Regions from separate parts of the Allobosea rubneri genome, predicted to be linked through region 2. Evidence: predicted binding sites of a transcription regulator. Region 2 holds the regulator's gene; each other region holds the start of a gene.

Region 1 (4,084 bases), on a different contig from region 2:
CGGACTTCCCGCCACTGATCTTCACGGGCGCTTCTGGCCCTCGCCGCGGTCCGCTCCGGCCAGGCCGGGCGCCGGTCTCGTGGACGTCAGGCCGGCCGCGTCCAGGTGCCCTTCACCGGCGCGAAGGAATAGCGATGGGCCGGGCAGGGGCCGTGCTCCTTGAGCGCGGCGCGATGCTGGGCGGTGCCGTAGCCGGCATGGCCGGCGAAGCCATAGGCGGGGTAGTGCTGGCCGAGCCGTGCCATCATCCTGTCGCGCGTGACCTTGGCGATGATCGAGGCCGCGGCGATCGACGAGATCAGCGCATCGCCGCCGATGATCGCCTCGCAGGGGCAGGCCAGGCTCGGCGGGTCGTTGCCGTCGACGAGGACGAGTCCCGGTGCCAACGGCAGGGCCGCAACTGCGCGGCGCATCGCCAGCAGCGTTGCCTGGCGGATGTTCAGCCGGTCGATCTCCAGCGCGGAGGCGCTGCCGATGCCGACGCCGAGCCCCTGCCGGAGGATGATGTCAAACAGCGCGTCGCGGCGGGCCGCGCTCAAAAGCTTAGAATCGGCGAGGCCCTCGGGAATCGCCTGCGGATCGAGAATGACCGCGGCCGCGACGACCGGGCCGGCGAGCGGGCCGCGGCCGACCTCGTCGACGCCGGCGACCAGCTGGCACCCCTGCGCGATGGCGCGCGCCTCATAGCTGAAATCGGCGAACATGGTGGCAGGCTATGCCAGATCGCGGCACCGCGGTCTGCCCTGACCATGCCGGCTTCCACAGTGCAGCGCCGGTAAGGTTCGTCAGAACAGGCTGAGCTGCGCCTTCTCCTTCTCGGGCTTGACGAAGAGGTCGCTGCGCAGTCGCAGCCGCGCCGTGTTGAAGCCGAGCCGCTCGGCGGCCATCTCGAAGCGCCGGCCGATCATCCAGGCATAGGGGCCCGAGCCGACCTGACGCTGGCCCCAGGCCGCATCATAGTCCTTGCCGCCGCGCGTCGAGCGGATCAGCGAGACGACATGGCGCATCTTGTCGGGGTGGTGGGTGACGAGCCAGTCCTGCACCAGATCCTTCACTTCGAGCGGCAGGCGCAGCAGCACATAGCCGGCCTCGCGCGCCCCGGCCGCCTTGGCAGCGTCGAGGATGCGCTCGATCTCGTGCTCGTTCACCGCCGGGATGATCGGCGCGACCAGTACGGTGACCGGGATGCCGGCCTCAGAGAGCTTGCGGATCGTCTCGATGCGCTTGGCGGGAGAGGCGGCACGGGGCTCCATGCCGCGCGACAGCTTGGCGTCGAGCGTCGTCACCGAGAGCGCGACCTTGACCAGGCCCTTCTCGGCCATCGGCGCGAGGATATCGATGTCGCGCTGCACCAGCGCCGATTTGGTGACGATCCCCACCGGATGGTTGAACTTCGCCAGCACCTCCAGGATGCCGCGCATGATCCGCAGCTTCTTCTCGATCGGCTGGTAGGCGTCGGTATTGGTGCCGATCGCGATGGTGCGCGGCTGGTAGCTGGCGGCGGAGAGCTCCTTTTCGAGCAGCAGCGCCGCGTCGGGCTTGGCCGTCAGCTTGGTCTCGAAATCGAGCCCGGGCGAGAGCCCGAGATAGGCATGGCTCGGCCGGGCGAAGCAGTAGACGCAGCCATGCTCGCAGCCGCGATAGGGATTGATCGAGCGGTCGAACGAAATATCCGGGGAGTCGTTGCGGGTAATGATCGTCCGCGGTTTCTCGATCGAGATCTCGGTTTTGAAGGGTGGCAATTCGCCGAGCGAGCCCCAGCCATCATCCTCGTCGAAACGCTGCTCGGCCTCGAAGCGCCCGCCCGGATTGATCGTCGCGCCGCGCCCGCGTCGCCGCTCCGGGTCGATGCGGTGCCCGGCATGGGCGAGCGGGTCTACCGGCGCGATTCGGGCGGAGATCGAGGCTGGCTCGGCATCGCGGCGCTTCAGCGCCTGCGTCGTCGGCGGCCTTGCGGAAGGTCGAGCTTGGCGCATCGGATGGCTCCTCGCCGGAATCGCCGGCTTCACGACGAATGAATGTGAACAAAAAGAGAACATATGGCAAGTGACAGGATTGCGACATGTTGCGGTGCGTCATAGGCTTGGGTTCATGCTTACAGCTGTCATTCGCGCCAACGGCCGGACCGAAGCGCTGGCCGCGACCCTGTCGGTGCTGATTCCGGCGGTGGCCGGCGGCACGATCGGCCATGCGGTGGTGATCGGCGCCGGGGAAGACAGCGAAACCGAGCGGCTCGCCGATGTGACCGGGGCGAGCTATGTCGCAGCGCGAAACGGCGCGAGCTGGGCGCTCGGCATCGAGCGCGCGCGGGGCGACTGGGTGCTGCTGCTCGAGGCCGGGGATCTGCCGGAGCCGCATTGGGCCGAGAGCGTCGAGCGGCATCTGATGACGGCCGCGACCACGCCCGCGCTGATGCCGCTGCGCGGCATCGCGGCGCTACGCGAATGGGGCGCGGTTTCGCTGCGCTCGCGCGGCGTCAGGGCCGGGCTGATCGCGCCGAAGAAGCAGCTCCTCTCCGGCCGCCTGCCGGCCTCGCCGCGTCGTCTTTCCGTGCGCCGCGAGCGGGCGCAGCGATAGGGCCTGCCGGGGGCGGGCTCGTCAGAGCCGGTCGGTCTGGAAGGTGTTGCAGGCCTGCATCGAGCCCGAATTGAAGCCGGCATTGAACCAGCGCATGCGCTGTGCCGACGAGCCGTGGGTGAAGGAATCCGGCACCACGGCGCCGCGCCCGGCCTGCTGCTGCAGCTTGTCGTCGCCGATCGCGGCGGCGGTGCGCATCGCCTCCTCGACGTCGCCGGGCTCGATACGGTCCATCGCCTTGATATTGTAGGCCCAGACGCCGGCGAAGCAGTCGGCCTGCAATTCGACCCGCACCGAGAGCTGGTTCGATTCGCGCTCGGAGAGCCGCTCGCGCATCTGGTTCACCTTGGGCAGGATGCCGAGCAGGTTCTGGATGTGATGGCCGACCTCGTGGCCGATCACATAGGCATAGGCGAAGTCGCCGCCGCCGCCGAGCTTGCGCTGCATTTCCTGGAAGAAGGAGGTGTCGAGATAGACCCGCTGGTCGTTCGGGCAATAGAACGGCCCCATCGCCGACTGGGCGGTGCCGCAGCCCGAGCGCGTCACGCCGTCGAAGACGACGAGGCGCGGCGGCTGGTATTTCCGGTTGGCCTGCTGCGGCAGCACCTTGGACCAGATGTCCTCGTTCTGAGCCAGCACCGCCGAGATGAAGCGGCCCATCTCATCCTTCGGCGGGCCGGCCGACTGACGCTGCTCCTGCGTCGGCGCGCTGCGCCCGCCGATGCCGCCGATCATCTCGGCGCCGCCGATCAGGATTCGCGGGTCGATGCCGAGCGCCCAGCCGACCAGGCCGAGCACGACCATGGTGCCGATGCCGATCCCGCCGCGGCCGCCGGGGAGCCCGGCGAACTCACCGCCGCCGCCACGCCTGTCCTCGAGGTTTTCGGACTGGCGGTAATCTTCCCAACGCATCGCGACGCCCTTGCTTCAGCGCTGCCAATTTCCGCGAGGCGGCGCGGGAACTCAAGCCTTCATTCCGCGCCGGCCGGGTTCCGTGCCGGCCGATCTTTCGCAGAGGCTCAGTGATAGCCGCTATCGGCCTTCACCTTGCCGCGGAAGGTCCAGTAGACGAAGGCGGTGTAGAACAGGATCATCGGCAGGAGGAAGCTGACGCCGATCAGCACGAAGATGTGAGAGCTCGGCGCCGCCGCCGTGTCCCAGATCGTCAGGTTGGGCGGCACCAGATAGGGATAGTTCGAGATCGCCAGGCCGAGGAAGCAGAGCACGAAGATCGCGATGGTGAAGGCGAAGGGCGTGAACTCGTGCTTCCCGTGCAGCCGCTTCCAGACCATGTAGCCGCAGAAGGCGGTCAGCACCGGGAACGGCCAGAGCAGCATCAGGTTCGAGGGCGTGAACCAGCGCTCGGCGATCCGCGGATGGGCATAGGGCGTCCAGAGCGAGACCAGGGCGGCGAATGCGAGCAGGCCGAGCAGCAGGACCTTGGCTTGGCGACGCGCCCGTTCGGCGACCGGACCTTCGGTCTTGAAGACCAGCCACGTCGCGCCGA
Region 2 (4,084 bases):
GAGCGCCCGCCTGATGCGGCTGCCGCCAGCTGGCCCTGGCCGCTGCGGCCGCTCTGGCTCTCGGCCGTCGGCATCATCGTCACCACCTTGCTGGCGACGGCCGCGACTGCGCCCTTCGGCGTCTACCACTTCCAGACCTTCAACCCGTTCGGCCTGCTCGGCAACGCGCTCGCCCTGCCTTTCGTCTCGCTCATTGTCATGCCGGCCGCGGTCTTCGGCGTGCTGGCTTATCCGTTCGGGCTCGACTGGCCGGGCTGGGCCCTGATGGGCTGGGCCTCCGGTCTCGTCCTGCAGCTCGCCCATTGGGTCGCCGGTATCGAACGCTCGACCATGGTGCTGCCTGCCTTCGATCCCGTGGCGCTCGCCCTGTTCGCGCTGGCGCTGCTCTGGCTGACCTTGTGGACGACGGCCCTGCGCTTCCTCGCGGCGCTGCCGCTCTGCGCCGGCCTGGCGCTCGCCTCGGACCCGACGCGGCCCGACATCCTGATCGAGCGCGACGGTTCCGGCATCCTGGTGCGCGGTGCCGAAGGACGACTCGTCCTGGCAGGCAAGCCGAGTCGCTTCGTGCTGACGCAATGGCTCCATGCCGACGGCGATTCCCGCCCTCCGGATGATGCCACCTTGCGAGAGGGCGCCGCCTGCGACGCGCGCGGCTGCGTGATCCGTCTCAAGGATGGCCGCAATGTCGCCTACACAAAGGACCGCGTCGCCATCGTCGAGGACTGCCAGCGCGCCGACCTCGTCGTCACGCCGCTCCACGTCAATGGCACCTGTACCGCCCGACTGATCGACCGGGCCGCGCTCGCCCGCGATGGCGCGACGGCGCTTGGGTCCATGCGCGGCGGCAGCTGGCGCGCCTACACCGCCGAGGACGCAACGCGCCTGCGACCCTGGACCCGGGCCCGGCCCGCTCCTGCGACCGTGCCTTCTTCATCGGAGCCAGCACGTACGCCCGCAAACGTGCCGACCGAGCAGGCGGAGGACAGCGGGATGCTTCAGTAGCGCCGCATCAGATTGACGAGCCGGCCCTGGATCTTGACCCGGTCCGGGCCGAGCACGCGGGTCTCATAGGCCGGGTTGGCCGCTTCGAGCGCGATCGAGGAGCCGCGCTTGCGGAGGCGCTTCAGCGTCGCTTCCTCGTCGTCAATCAGGGCGACGATGATGTCGCCGGTATTGGCCGTGTCCTGCTTGCGGATGACGACGGTGTCGCCGTCGAGAATGCCGGCCTCGATCATCGAATCGCCGCGGACTTCGAGCGCGTAGTGCTCGCCGCCGCCGAGCATGTCGGCGGGCATGGAGACGCTATGGCTGCGATCCTGGATCGCCGAGATCGGCGTGCCGGCGGCGATGCGGCCCATGACTGGGATGGAGACGGTGGAGCGCCCGTTCTCCTCGGCGCCCGCCGGGCGCGGCTTGGCTAGATTGGCTGCCGGGGCAGGCGGGGTCTGGCCGAGGCCGCCCTGAACGACCGACGGGCTGAAGCGCCCGCGCTGCGCCTGCGGCCCGCCGATCCCGTCCGGCATCTTGATGACTTCGAGCGCGCGGGCGCGGTTCGGCAGCCGGCGAATGAAGCCGCGTTCCTCCAGCGCCATGATCAGCCGGTGGATGCCGGATTTGGAGCGTAGGTCGAGCGCGTCCTTCATCTCGTCGAAGGAGGGCGGTACGCCGGATTCTCGCAGGCGTTCATGGATGAAGCGAAGCAGTTCGAACTGTTTGCGTGTCAGCATGATCTCGCCGCCCCGGCCTTTCGCATCGGAATCGAAACAAAGCACGAACAACATACCCGTTCGCCTTGTGTTCCGCAAGGGACGTCCATCGGCCGTATTGCGCCGCGCGAAACTGGCCCTTCTGCGTGCAAGCGAAGCTTTGTCCAGCGTGGGGTGCCACGGCGAGAGGGAGGGAGCGATGGCGGTCAAGCTGACGAGTCTGAGCGCTATGATGGCCGCGGCTGTGGCCGGTATGGCGAGTGCCGCCGAACTGCCGGTGCGCGGCGAATTCGGCGATCCGACGCAGCAGGGCTGCAGATGGCTGAAGGAGGGGACCGAGGGCGCCTATGTCGGCTTCAACCGCGGCGGCCGCACCGGCGAGGCAGGCGAGGGCGGCTGCCATTTCAGCCGGATAGAGCGCGTATCCGCCAACGAATACCGGATGAGCGGCACCTGCTTCAGCATCGACGGGCCGAAGCGTCGCGCCAGCCGGACCCTCAAGGTCGTCTCGAACGACGAGGTCGTCTATGGCGGCACGCGCTATCTGCGCTGCCGCTGATCGGCCTCAGCGCAACCGGATAATCCGGCACGGATCGCCGGCCTTGGCCGGTTCGGCGAAAACCGGCCGGATCACCAGCGCCTCGGCCCGGGCGAGGTTCGCCAGCATCGAGGAATCCTGCTTGGGAAAGGGCTTCACCCGGCGCTCGCCTGCCTCCGTCACGAAGGTCGAGCGCAGATAGTCCTGGCGCTCGTCATTCGCCGGCAGGTCGACGGCGAGGACCGCCGGCTCGCCGCGGTCGCGCTCCGGCTCGGCCATGCCGAGCAGGGCCTCGATCAGCGGCGTGACGAAGAGGTGTCCGCAGACGATCGAGGAGACCGGGTTGCCGGGGAGGCCAAGCGCGACCATCGGGCCGAGCCTTCCCATCATCATCGGCTTGCCCGGCCGCATCGCGATCTTCCAGAAGCCGAGATCCATGCCCTGGGCCTTGAGTGCGGCCTGGACGAGGTCATGCGCGCCGACGGAGGCGCCGCCGAGCGTGATCAGCACATCGGCATTCGCCGCCTTCGCCGCCTCGATGCGGGCCGCAAGATCGGGATGATTGTCGCGGGCGATGCCGAGATCGAGCGCCGTGCCGCCGGCCTGCTCGACCAGTGCGGCCAGCGCATAGCTGTTCGAGGCGACGATCTGGTCGGGGCCGACCGGCTCGCCCGGCAGGACGAGCTCGTCGCCGGTGGCGAGGATTGCGACCACGGGCTTGCGGCGAACCGGAAGCTCCGGATGCCCCATTGCGGCGGCAAGGCCGAGCGCGGCGCTGTCGAGGCGGCGGCCGGCCGCGAGCAGGATCTCGCCACTGCCGAAATCGAGCCCGGCGGCGCGCACGAACTGACCCCTGCCCGCCGCCTTGGTGACGCGGATCACCGGGCCGTCGACGCCCTCGGCATGCTCCTGGATCAGGATGGCGTCGGTGCCCTCGGGCAGCGGCGCTCCGGTGAAGATGCGGACGGTCTCGCCGGGGGCGACCGCGCCGGAAAAACCGCGGCCGGCGGCGGATTCGCCGATGACCCGCAATTCCTTGCCGGGCTGGAGATCATCGGCACGAGCGGCATAGCCGTCCATCGCCGAATTGGCGAAGGGCGGCTGGGTGCGCAGCGCCGCGACATCGGCCGCCAGCACACGGCCGGCGCAGCGCGCCAAGGGCAGGGTTTCGGCGCCGGTGGTTCCGGGAACGCTGTCGAGCAGCGCGCGCAGCGCGACGGCAACCGGTGTCAGGCTCATCTCTGCCCTTCCGCAACTTCGTAGACGCCGGACTTGCCGCCGGATTTGTGGACGAGCTGGATCGCTTCGATACGCATGCCGCGATCGACCGCCTTGACCATGTCGTAGACCGTCAGGCAGGCGACGCTGACGGCGGTCAGCGCTTCCATCTCGACGCCGGTCTTGCCGGTGAGGCGCACTTCGGCCCGCACCCGCACGCCCGGCAGGGCCTCGTCGATCGCAAGATCGACGGCAATCTTGGTCAGCAGCAGCGGGTGGCAGAGCGGGATCAGCTCATGGGCCCTCTTTGCCGCCATGATCCCGGCGAGGCGGGCAGTGCCGAGCACATCGCCTTTCTTGGCGTCGCCGGCGCGCACGATCGCGAGCGTTTCCGCCTGCATCACGACGCTGCCTTCGGCGACGGCGATCCGGGCGGTTTCCGCCTTGTCGCCGACATCGACCATGTGGGCCTGGCCCTGGCTGTCGAGATGCGAAAGCCGGCTCACGCCGCCGCCTCCGTCGCCTTTCCGGTCAGGAGCTGACGGGTCGCGCCTGCAACATCCTGCTGACGCATCAGGCTTTCGCCGACGAGGAAGGTGTTGACGCCGCAGCCCTGAAGCCG
Region 3 (4,084 bases), on a different contig from region 2:
TGGCCGAGCAGCAGCGCGGTCATGACCAGGTTCGGCCCGGGCGAGGCGCCGCGCAGGAAGGAGAAATTCGTCGCGGCGACGGGCTCGGCGTAAGTCGTCATGCGAACAGCCCGTGCAGGAACCAGCGTGGCTGGACGCTCTCGCGATCGTAGAGCCCGGCGCGGAACAGCCAGAAGCGGCGCCCCTGCGCATCCTCGACGCGGTAATAGTCGCGCGTCGGCTCGTCCGGCCCGTCGCGCCACCATTCCGGCGCGATCCGCTCCGGCCCCTCGGCGCGGGCGATCTCATGCAGCACGCGGCGCCAGCGAAAGCGCAAAGGCGGCCCGTCCGGCACCTCGGCGAGCGTCTCGACCGGTTGCGGCGGCTCGAAGAGCTGGAGCGGGCGCGCCGGCGGCTCGCCCGGTTCGGGTTCCGGCCAGGCCTGCACTCCGGCCGACGTGCCGACAGCCGGGATCACCCCCGCTTCCCGCTCGGGATGGTGGGAGTTGCGGGCGACGAAGCGCAGCACCCGGTCGCGGCCGAAGCGGGCGACGAGCCGGTCGACCAGATCGGCCACCGCCTCCTCCTCGACGGCACGCCCGTCGAGGCTCGCCTGCGGCGTCCCGAGAGGCTCGCAGACCGGCACGGCGAGGCGGATCGCATCGAAGCCGAAACCGGGATCGAGCGGGTCCGCCAGCGTGTCGATGCGCTCGCGATAGAGCCGCAATATGGCGGCGGGATCCCGGGAAGGACGACCGGTCTCGAGGAAGAGGCGCCGAACGGCACCGTCGCTGCGAAAGAAGCTGATCTCGAAGGCGCGCCCGCCCTCGCCGCGCTGCTCGAGGATGCGGGCCGCCTCGTCGAGCAGGTGCCGCAGGATCGCCTTCAGCCCCTCGGTATCCTGCAGCGGCTCGGGGAAATGCCGCTCGACCATGCAATCGGGCGGCGGCCGCAAGGGCGTGATGCGGATGTCCTCATGGCCGAGGATGCGTTGCAGGCGCCTGGCGACAGCTTCGCCGAAGCGGGCGGACAGCGTGCCCGCAGGGCGGGCGGCGATATCCGCAAGCGTCTTCAGCCCGGCCCGTGACAGGGCAAGAATGATCTCGGGCGACGCCTCCAGAGCGGCGACCGGCAGGAGCCGGATGCGCTCCGCATCGCCGCCCGGCGGGGAGATGGCACAATCGCCGAAGCGGGCGAGCGCACGCGCCGCCTCGGGCGTGCCGGCGATGCTGGCGCGAAGCTGGAGGCCGAGCCGGCGCAGCCGGATGCCGATTTCCTGGCGCAGCGCCGCCTCGCCGCCGAAGAGATGGGCGCAGCCGCTGATGTCGAGCACCAGCCCATGCGGCAGGTCGAGCGCGACCAGCGGGGTGAAACGATCACAGAGCCCGGCGAGGCGTTCGAGGAAGCGCGCATCGGCGGCGGGATCGGCCTCGGCGATGGCGAGATCGGGAATGCGGGCGCGGGCATCGGCAAGGGTCAGCCCGCGGGTGAGGCCGAGCGCGACGGCGCGCCGGTCGCAATCGGCGAGCCTAAGCGCGCCGCCCTCCTTCTCGACCAGGACGAGCGGCCGCTCATCCGGCCCGGCGCCAGGCGGGAGCGCCCTCTGCCGATGCAGCCGGTCGCTCGCCAGGAATGGAAACCAGAGGGCGAGATAGCGGCGCTGCATCCTGTCGGCCTCCCCCCTCCCGGCTCCATTCCTGGAAAGATCGTCGCTCACGGTTCCACTCCACACGCCACTCACACTCACCAAGGCCGCCACGATGGCGCAGCAGCCTCAAACTGAAGGCCGGATCACCCGGCGCATTGGCCTCGCGCGGCCGCGACGGCAGGGCCCGCACCAGCCAGCGGGTCGTCGCTGCGCTGGGCGCCGGCTCGGGAGCGACCCGCAGCAGCAGGGTCATGACGCCGGACGCCTCGGCCGCCAGAACGAGGCGCCGGCTGGCGGTCAGATCGAGCTGGCGCGGCTCGCCCCAGGGCTCGATCAGCGCCGCGCCGAGAGCCGGGCAGCGAGCCGCTTCGGCCCCAGCACGCAACACGCCCTCGGCATCGCGGGCCCGCACCAGCAGCACCTGCGCGGGGTCGAGGCCGAGTTCGGCGAGACCGGACGGGTGCAGCCGGCCAGCCTCGGCCGCCAGGAAATCCTGCCGGACCCAGAGCAGCGGCCGCGTCCCCGCAGCCCGCAGGGCCAGGGCCGCGGCGAAGCCGGTCGCGGCGGGCAGATCGGCCCCAGCCGAGGCATATACCTCGTGCAGGGCGGCACGGGCGAGGCCGCCACCCAGCGGCTCGTCCAGCTCCGCCATGCCGAAGCCGACGCGCTCCACCGGCGCGAGCTCGCGCGCCAGCCCCGCCAGAGGGAGGCTCTGCCGGAGGCCGGCCAGGGAGCGGGAAGAAGCGTCGGGCATGGAATAATGTTCACTATTTGTTCCGATATAAAACCACTCCCAAACCCCGCCGGAGTCAAGCCCGGATATGCGGCACGCTCCTTGCCAGAAAGGCGAGGCGCGGCCGGAATTGCCTTCCAGCCGGCGCAACTGTCGCCAATCCCGGCGTTTCTGTCATATCAAGGAAACGCTGATCGGCTTGCTGCGACGCAGGCACGACAGCCGCCGCCTTTCCGGGGACCGAGATGAGCTCAGGACTGTTCGCGCTTCTCGACGACATCGCCGGCCTCGCCAAGGTCGCGGCCGCCGCGCTCGACGATGCGGCGAGCCAGGCGACCAAGGCAGGCGCCAAGGCTGCGGGCATCGTCATCGACGATGCGGCGGTGACGCCGCGCTACGCCGTCGGCTTCTCCGCCGATCGCGAATTGCCGATCATCTGGAAGATCGCGCTCGGCTCGCTCAAGAACAAGCTCATCTTCCTGCTGCCGGCCGCGCTGGTGCTGAGCTTCATCGCGCCCTGGGCGATCACCCCGCTCCTGATGGCGGGCGGCGCCTATCTCTGCTTCGAAGGCTTCGAGAAGGTCTACGAGTTCATCGTGCCGCATGCCGGGCACGAGGCGGCGCAAGGCGAAGGCACGGCCGAAATCCTCGATGCGGCACAGCTCGAGCAGCAGAAGATCTCCAGCGCGATCAAGACCGACTTCATCCTCTCGGCCGAGATCATGGCGATCACGCTCGCGACCGTCACCACCTCATCCTACTGGACGCAAGGCTTGGTGCTCGCCGTGGTCGGCCTCGGCATGACCATGCTGGTCTACGGCGCCGTCGCCTTGATCGTGAAGGCGGACGATGCGGGCGCCGCCATGGCGCGCACCGGGAAGCCCATCATCCGGCAGATCGGCCGCGGCCTCGTCCTCGGCATGCCACACTTCCTGAAAGCCCTGAGCGCAGTCGGCACCGCCGCCATGCTCTGGGTCGGCGGCGGCATCATCATCCACGGCCTCGCCGGCTACGGCCTCGACGGCATCGAGCACGCCATCCATGGCGTCTCGGTAGCCGTCGGACAGGCCGTCCCGGCGGCGTCCGGCCTGCTCGCATGGCTGACCACTGCCGGCGCCTCGGCCGTGTTCGGGCTGGCGATCGGCGGGCTCTGCCTCGTCGGCATGCATTTCGTCGTCGAGCCGGCGCTCAAGGCCTGGCGCGGCAGGGCGGCGAAGGCCGCCGACGCTGCCGCAAGGGAATAGTCCAGTCGGCGAAAGCTGTCAGGCGGCACTTTGCTACCCAAACGCTCACTACCGCGCCTGTGGCTTGCCGACTAATCTCGCGCCACAGAAATGCGAGGGAAAGGCATGACTCCGTTCCTGGTCGGCGCCGTCGCGTTCCTCTTCATATTCGGCGCGGCAGCTGGCGGAATGTTGCTGCGCGCCCGCCTGCCGGACCATCACCTCTCCCCCGACTCCCGGGAATTGATCAAGCTAGCGACCGCGATCATCGGGACACTGTCCGCCATCGCGCTCGGCCTGCTGATCGCCTCGGCGAAACGGTCCTTCGACGAAGCGGCATCAGAGCTCAGGACCTCGGCCGCGCATGTGGTGCTGCTCGACCGGACCATGGCCCAGTACGGGCCGGAGACGGCGGCGCTGCGCGAGACGCTGCGAAAGAGCCTCCAGGCCCGGCTCAGCGAGCTCAGAGACCAGCGTGAGGGGCTATTGCACGAGGGCCTC
Region 4 (4,084 bases), on a different contig from region 2:
TCGTCATTGCCGATCTTGCTGGCATAGGTGACGCCGTCCTGCGCCTGCGGCGTGAAGCGCAGGCCCCCGCGTCCGAGCGCCGCCAGCGCCCTCACCATCAGGTCGGCGCCGAGCACGGAAAGCCGGTCATGCATGTCGCCGGCAGTGGCATCGCTGTCGATGGCGAGCCGCTCGACCATGCCGACCGGGCCGGTATCGAGCCCCTCCTCCATCTTCATCACGCAGACGCCGGTCTCGGCGTCGCCGGCCATGATCGCGCGCTGGATCGGGGCGGCGCCGCGCCAGCGCGGCAGCAGCGAGGCGTGCAGGTTCAGGCAGCCGAGCTCGGGCACTTCGAGGATCGCCTTGGGCAGGATCAGCCCATAGGCGACGACGACCGCGACGTCGGCCTGGTGCGAGGCCATGATCTCGGCGGCCTCGGCGTTCCGCAGCGTCTTCGGCGTGAACACCGGGATGCCGAAGCGCTCGGCGGTGCGCTGCACCGGCGACGGCTTCAGCTCCATGCCGCGCCCGGCCGGAGCCGGGGGGCGCGTATAGACGGAAACGACCTCGTGGCCCTGGCCGATGATCTCGGTCAGGGTGGGCACGGCGAAGTCCGGCGTGCCCATGAAGATGATGCGCAGGCTCATGTGATTTCCCGGCCGCTCAGGCCGCACTCTCCCGGCGGGCGGCCTTGGCGAAGCGCTTGGTTACACGCTCGCGCTTCAGGCGCGACAGGTAGTCGATGAAGAGGACGCCGTTGAGATGGTCGATCTCGTGCTGGAGGCAGGTGGCGAGGAGGCCATCGGCCTCGATCTCCTGGATCGCCCCGTCGAGATCCATATAGCGCACCTTGACGCGCGCCGGCCGCTCGACCTCCTCGTAATATTCGGGGATCGACAGGCAGCCCTCCTCATAGACGTTCTTCTCCTCCGAGCTCCAGGTGACCTCGGGATTGACGAAGACCATCGGGGTCTTCGGCGTCTCCTCGTCGTCCTCGCTCTTCTTCGAGACATCGATGGTGACGAGGCGGACCGGCTTTCCGATCTGGATCGCGGCAAGGCCGATGCCCGGCGCGTCGTACATCGTCTCCAGCATGTCCTCGGCGAGCTTGCGGATCTCGGGCGTGACCGAAGCGACGGGGGCCGAGACCAGCCTGAGCTGACTGTCGGGCAGGATGACGAGGGGGCGAATGGCCATGGAGCGCTCTGCAGCAAATGTCTTGAGATTGAGGCGACATAAGCACTTGTGCAGGAGCGGTCAAACTGTTCCGCTTTCGTTCGCATTAGTGTAGGCTCTTTCCATGAACCAGATCGCCTTCGTCGTGCTCGAACGGCCCGTCAGCTGGGCGGAAGCCGCCTTCGGCTTCGCCGGCCTCACCCTGCTCCTGCTCGCGCTGGCGCTGCTCTCCGCCTGGCGCGGCGGCCACCGGCACGCGGCGGAGGCGGCCGCCGCAGCCGAGCGGGCGCACGAAATGGACGACAAGGTCGCCGAGATGAACCGGATGCAGTCCGAGCTGACCGGCCGGATGCAGACCATGGCCGAGATTCTCTCGACCCGGCAGGGCGATCTCGCCCGCCTCGTGGCCGACCGGATCGACGGCCTGCGCCAGCAGGTCGGCGCCGGGCTCGAGCAGAATGTCCGCCAGACCAATGAGAGCCTCGGCAAGCTGCAGGAGCGCCTCGCCGTGATCGACAGCGCCCAGAAGAACCTGACGGAACTGACTGGCGAGGTGGTGACGCTGAAGGACGTGCTGGCCAACAAGCAGGCGCGCGGCGCCTATGGCCAGGGTCGCATGGAGGCGATCATCCGCGACGGGCTGCCGGCGGCATTCTTCTCGTTCCAGCCGACGCTCTCCAATGGCCGCCGGCCCGACTGCCTGGTGACCCTGCCCGGCGACGGCCGCGGCCTCGTCATCGACGCCAAGTTTCCGCTGGAGAGCTTCACCCTGCTGCGCGAAGCACGCGGCGAGGAGGCGAAGAAACAGGCAGCAGCGCGGGTGCGCGGCGATGTCGGCCAGCACATCAAGGACATTGCCGAGCGCTATTTCCTGCCCGGCGAGACCCAGGACGTGGCGCTGCTCTTCGTGCCGTCGGAGGCGATCCATGCCGATCTGCACGAGCATTTCGAGGACGTGATCCAGAAGGCCAGCCGGGCCCGCGTGATGATCGTCTCGCCCTCGCTGCTGGCGCTGGCGATCCAGCTGATGCAGTCGCTGGTCCGCGATGCCCGCATGCGCGAAGAGGCTCGGGTGATCCAGTCCGAGGTCGGCAAGCTGCTCGACGACGTCCGCCGGCTCGGCGAGCGGGTCGACAAGCTCGACGTACATTTCCGCCAGGCGCAGGAGGATGTCGGCCTGATCAAGACCTCGGCCGGCAAGGTCACCGGCCGCGCGGAGAGGATCGGCGCGCTCGAGTTCGACGACGGTCCGGGCAGCCAGCCGGCACTGCCCTTCGCGAGGGAAAACCGGCTCAAGGCGGCAGAATAAACCCGGGCCGCCATCTGCAGATCACATTCCGGCGTAGCCTGCGCGCCCTACCCGCTGCGCAGGAGACCGCCAGACGTGCTCGTCCAGATCGGAACGCTCATCGCCGCGACGAGCCTCGTCCAGCTCGCCAACGGCTTCTTCAACACCTTCCTGTCCCTGCGGCTGACCACCGAGAATTTCGGCCCGACGCTGACCGGCATCGTACTCAGCGCCTATTTCATCGGCTTCTCGATCGGCGCCGTCGGCAGCGGCGCCATCATCCAGCGTATCGGGCATATCCGCGCCTATGCCGCCTTCGCCGGCATGGTCGTCGTCGGCACGGCCGGGATGGCGCTCTTCGTCTCGCCGCTCGGCTGGATCCTGTGCCGGATGGCGATCGGCATCGGCTGCGTCGGCCTGTTCATCACCACGGAGAGCTGGCTGAACGCCAAGGCGCCGGCGGACCAGCGCGGCCGGATCTTCTCGATCTACATGGTCGGCACCTTCCTGGCGCTGGCGATGGGCCAGCTGCTGATCGGCAAACTGCCGATCGCCTCGTTGACCCCGTTCTTCATCATCATCGCATTGTTCGCGCTGGCGCTGATGATGGTGAGCGCGACGCGCGCGGAGGCTCCGGCCCTCTCGCCCGAAGCCTCCCTGCCCTATGGCGAGCTGACCCGGCAGGCGCCGGTCTCGGTGATCGGCTGCATCGTCTCGGGCATCGTGACCAGCGCCTTCTACGCGCTAGTGCCGGCCTGGATGGCGCGCAACGACATTCCCCAGGGAACGATCGCCCTGTTCATGCTGGTCGCGGTGCTCGGCGGTTTCGCGTTCCAGGTCCCGGTCGGCAAGGTCTCGGACCGTGGCGACCGCCGGGTCGTGCTGGCGGGACTGGCGATCGGCTTCGCCGTCGCGGCCATCCTGATCCAGCTCGTGCCGCCAAGGCTCGTCTTCGTGCTGCCGATCGCAGCATTGCTCGGCGGCTTCATGTCGACGCTCTACCCGGTCTGCGTCGCCCATGCGCTCGACCGCATGCCTCAGGACCGCGTCGTGGCGGTGAGCGGCCGGCTGATCCTGGTCAGCGGCATCGGCTCGGCGCTGGGGCCGATCCTCGGCGCCCAGGTGATGGGACAGCTCGACATCAACGGGCTGCTCTATTTCATGGCCGCCGCGGCGATCGCGCTGGCTGCGGTCGCAGGCCTGAGGATCAGGCACCGCGCGCCGCCGGAGCAGATGGCGGAGCGGCCCTTCGCGATCATCGACCCGCTGGCGGCGCCGATCTCGCAGGAGCCGGAAGCCACGGACGCGGACGGAACGCCGCGCCCGCTGCCTGCCTGAGTCTCAGGCCGTCTGCAGGGTCGCCGACAGCTCCGGCTTGACGTTCAGCGTCTGGAAGACGACGCAATAGCGCTCGGTCAGCTTGAGCAGGCTGTCGAGCTTCTCCTGCGGAGCGTCGGTCTCGACATCGAAGAACAGGCGGATCGCCTTGAAGCCGACGGCGGCGTCCTTGGCGACGCCGAGCGTGCCGCGGAAGTCGAGGTCGCCCTCGGCGCGGACGACCCCCTTCTTGAGTTCGATCTCGAGCGCGGTCGCGACCGCCTTCAGGGTGACGCCGGCACAGGCGACCAGCGCCTCGAG

Evidence for each region. Region 2 encodes LexA, which represses DNA repair genes until DNA is damaged. Its sites were predicted from a motif close to TGTTCNNNNTGTGTTCNG; they were not measured.
Region 1: the regulator LexA is predicted to act here: its motif matches at 2,021-2,038, upstream of RKE40_RS12850 (PA0069 family radical SAM protein).
Region 3: the regulator LexA is predicted to act here: its motif matches at 2,389-2,406, upstream of RKE40_RS02070 (ImuA family protein).
Region 4: the regulator LexA is predicted to act here: its motif matches at 1,246-1,263, upstream of RKE40_RS01910 (DNA recombination protein RmuC).

What each region holds. Positions count from the first base shown of each region.
Region 1 covers NZ_JAWDID010000016.1:78,102-82,185, reverse strand. Annotated here, with positions in the region: gene RKE40_RS12855 (ribonuclease HII) at 87-704, opposite strand; gene RKE40_RS12850 (PA0069 family radical SAM protein) at 786-1,976, opposite strand; gene RKE40_RS12845 (glycosyltransferase family 2 protein) at 2,092-2,577, shown strand; gene ypfJ (KPN_02809 family neutral zinc metallopeptidase) at 2,599-3,489, opposite strand; gene cydB (cytochrome d ubiquinol oxidase subunit II) at 3,597-4,084, opposite strand, start outside.
Region 2 covers NZ_JAWDID010000005.1:59,376-63,459, reverse strand. Annotated here, with positions in the region: gene RKE40_RS05215 (ComEC/Rec2 family competence protein) at 1-1,002, shown strand, start outside; gene lexA (transcriptional repressor LexA) at 996-1,727, opposite strand; gene RKE40_RS05205 (hypothetical protein) at 1,906-2,265, shown strand; gene RKE40_RS05200 (molybdopterin molybdotransferase MoeA) at 2,272-3,483, opposite strand; gene moaC (cyclic pyranopterin monophosphate synthase MoaC) at 3,480-3,968, opposite strand; gene trpC (indole-3-glycerol phosphate synthase TrpC) at 3,965-4,084, opposite strand, start outside.
Region 3 covers NZ_JAWDID010000002.1:134,889-138,972, reverse strand. Annotated here, with positions in the region: gene RKE40_RS02080 (error-prone DNA polymerase) at 1-101, opposite strand, end outside; gene RKE40_RS02075 (Y-family DNA polymerase) at 98-1,645, opposite strand; gene RKE40_RS02070 (ImuA family protein) at 1,551-2,381, opposite strand; gene RKE40_RS02065 (DUF808 domain-containing protein) at 2,606-3,604, shown strand; gene RKE40_RS02060 (bestrophin-like domain) at 3,710-4,084, shown strand, end outside.
Region 4 covers NZ_JAWDID010000002.1:106,461-110,544, reverse strand. Annotated here, with positions in the region: gene fmt (methionyl-tRNA formyltransferase) at 1-629, opposite strand, end outside; gene def (peptide deformylase) at 646-1,179, opposite strand; gene RKE40_RS01910 (DNA recombination protein RmuC) at 1,283-2,467, shown strand; gene RKE40_RS01905 (MFS transporter) at 2,543-3,784, shown strand; gene RKE40_RS01900 (OsmC family protein) at 3,788-4,084, opposite strand, start outside.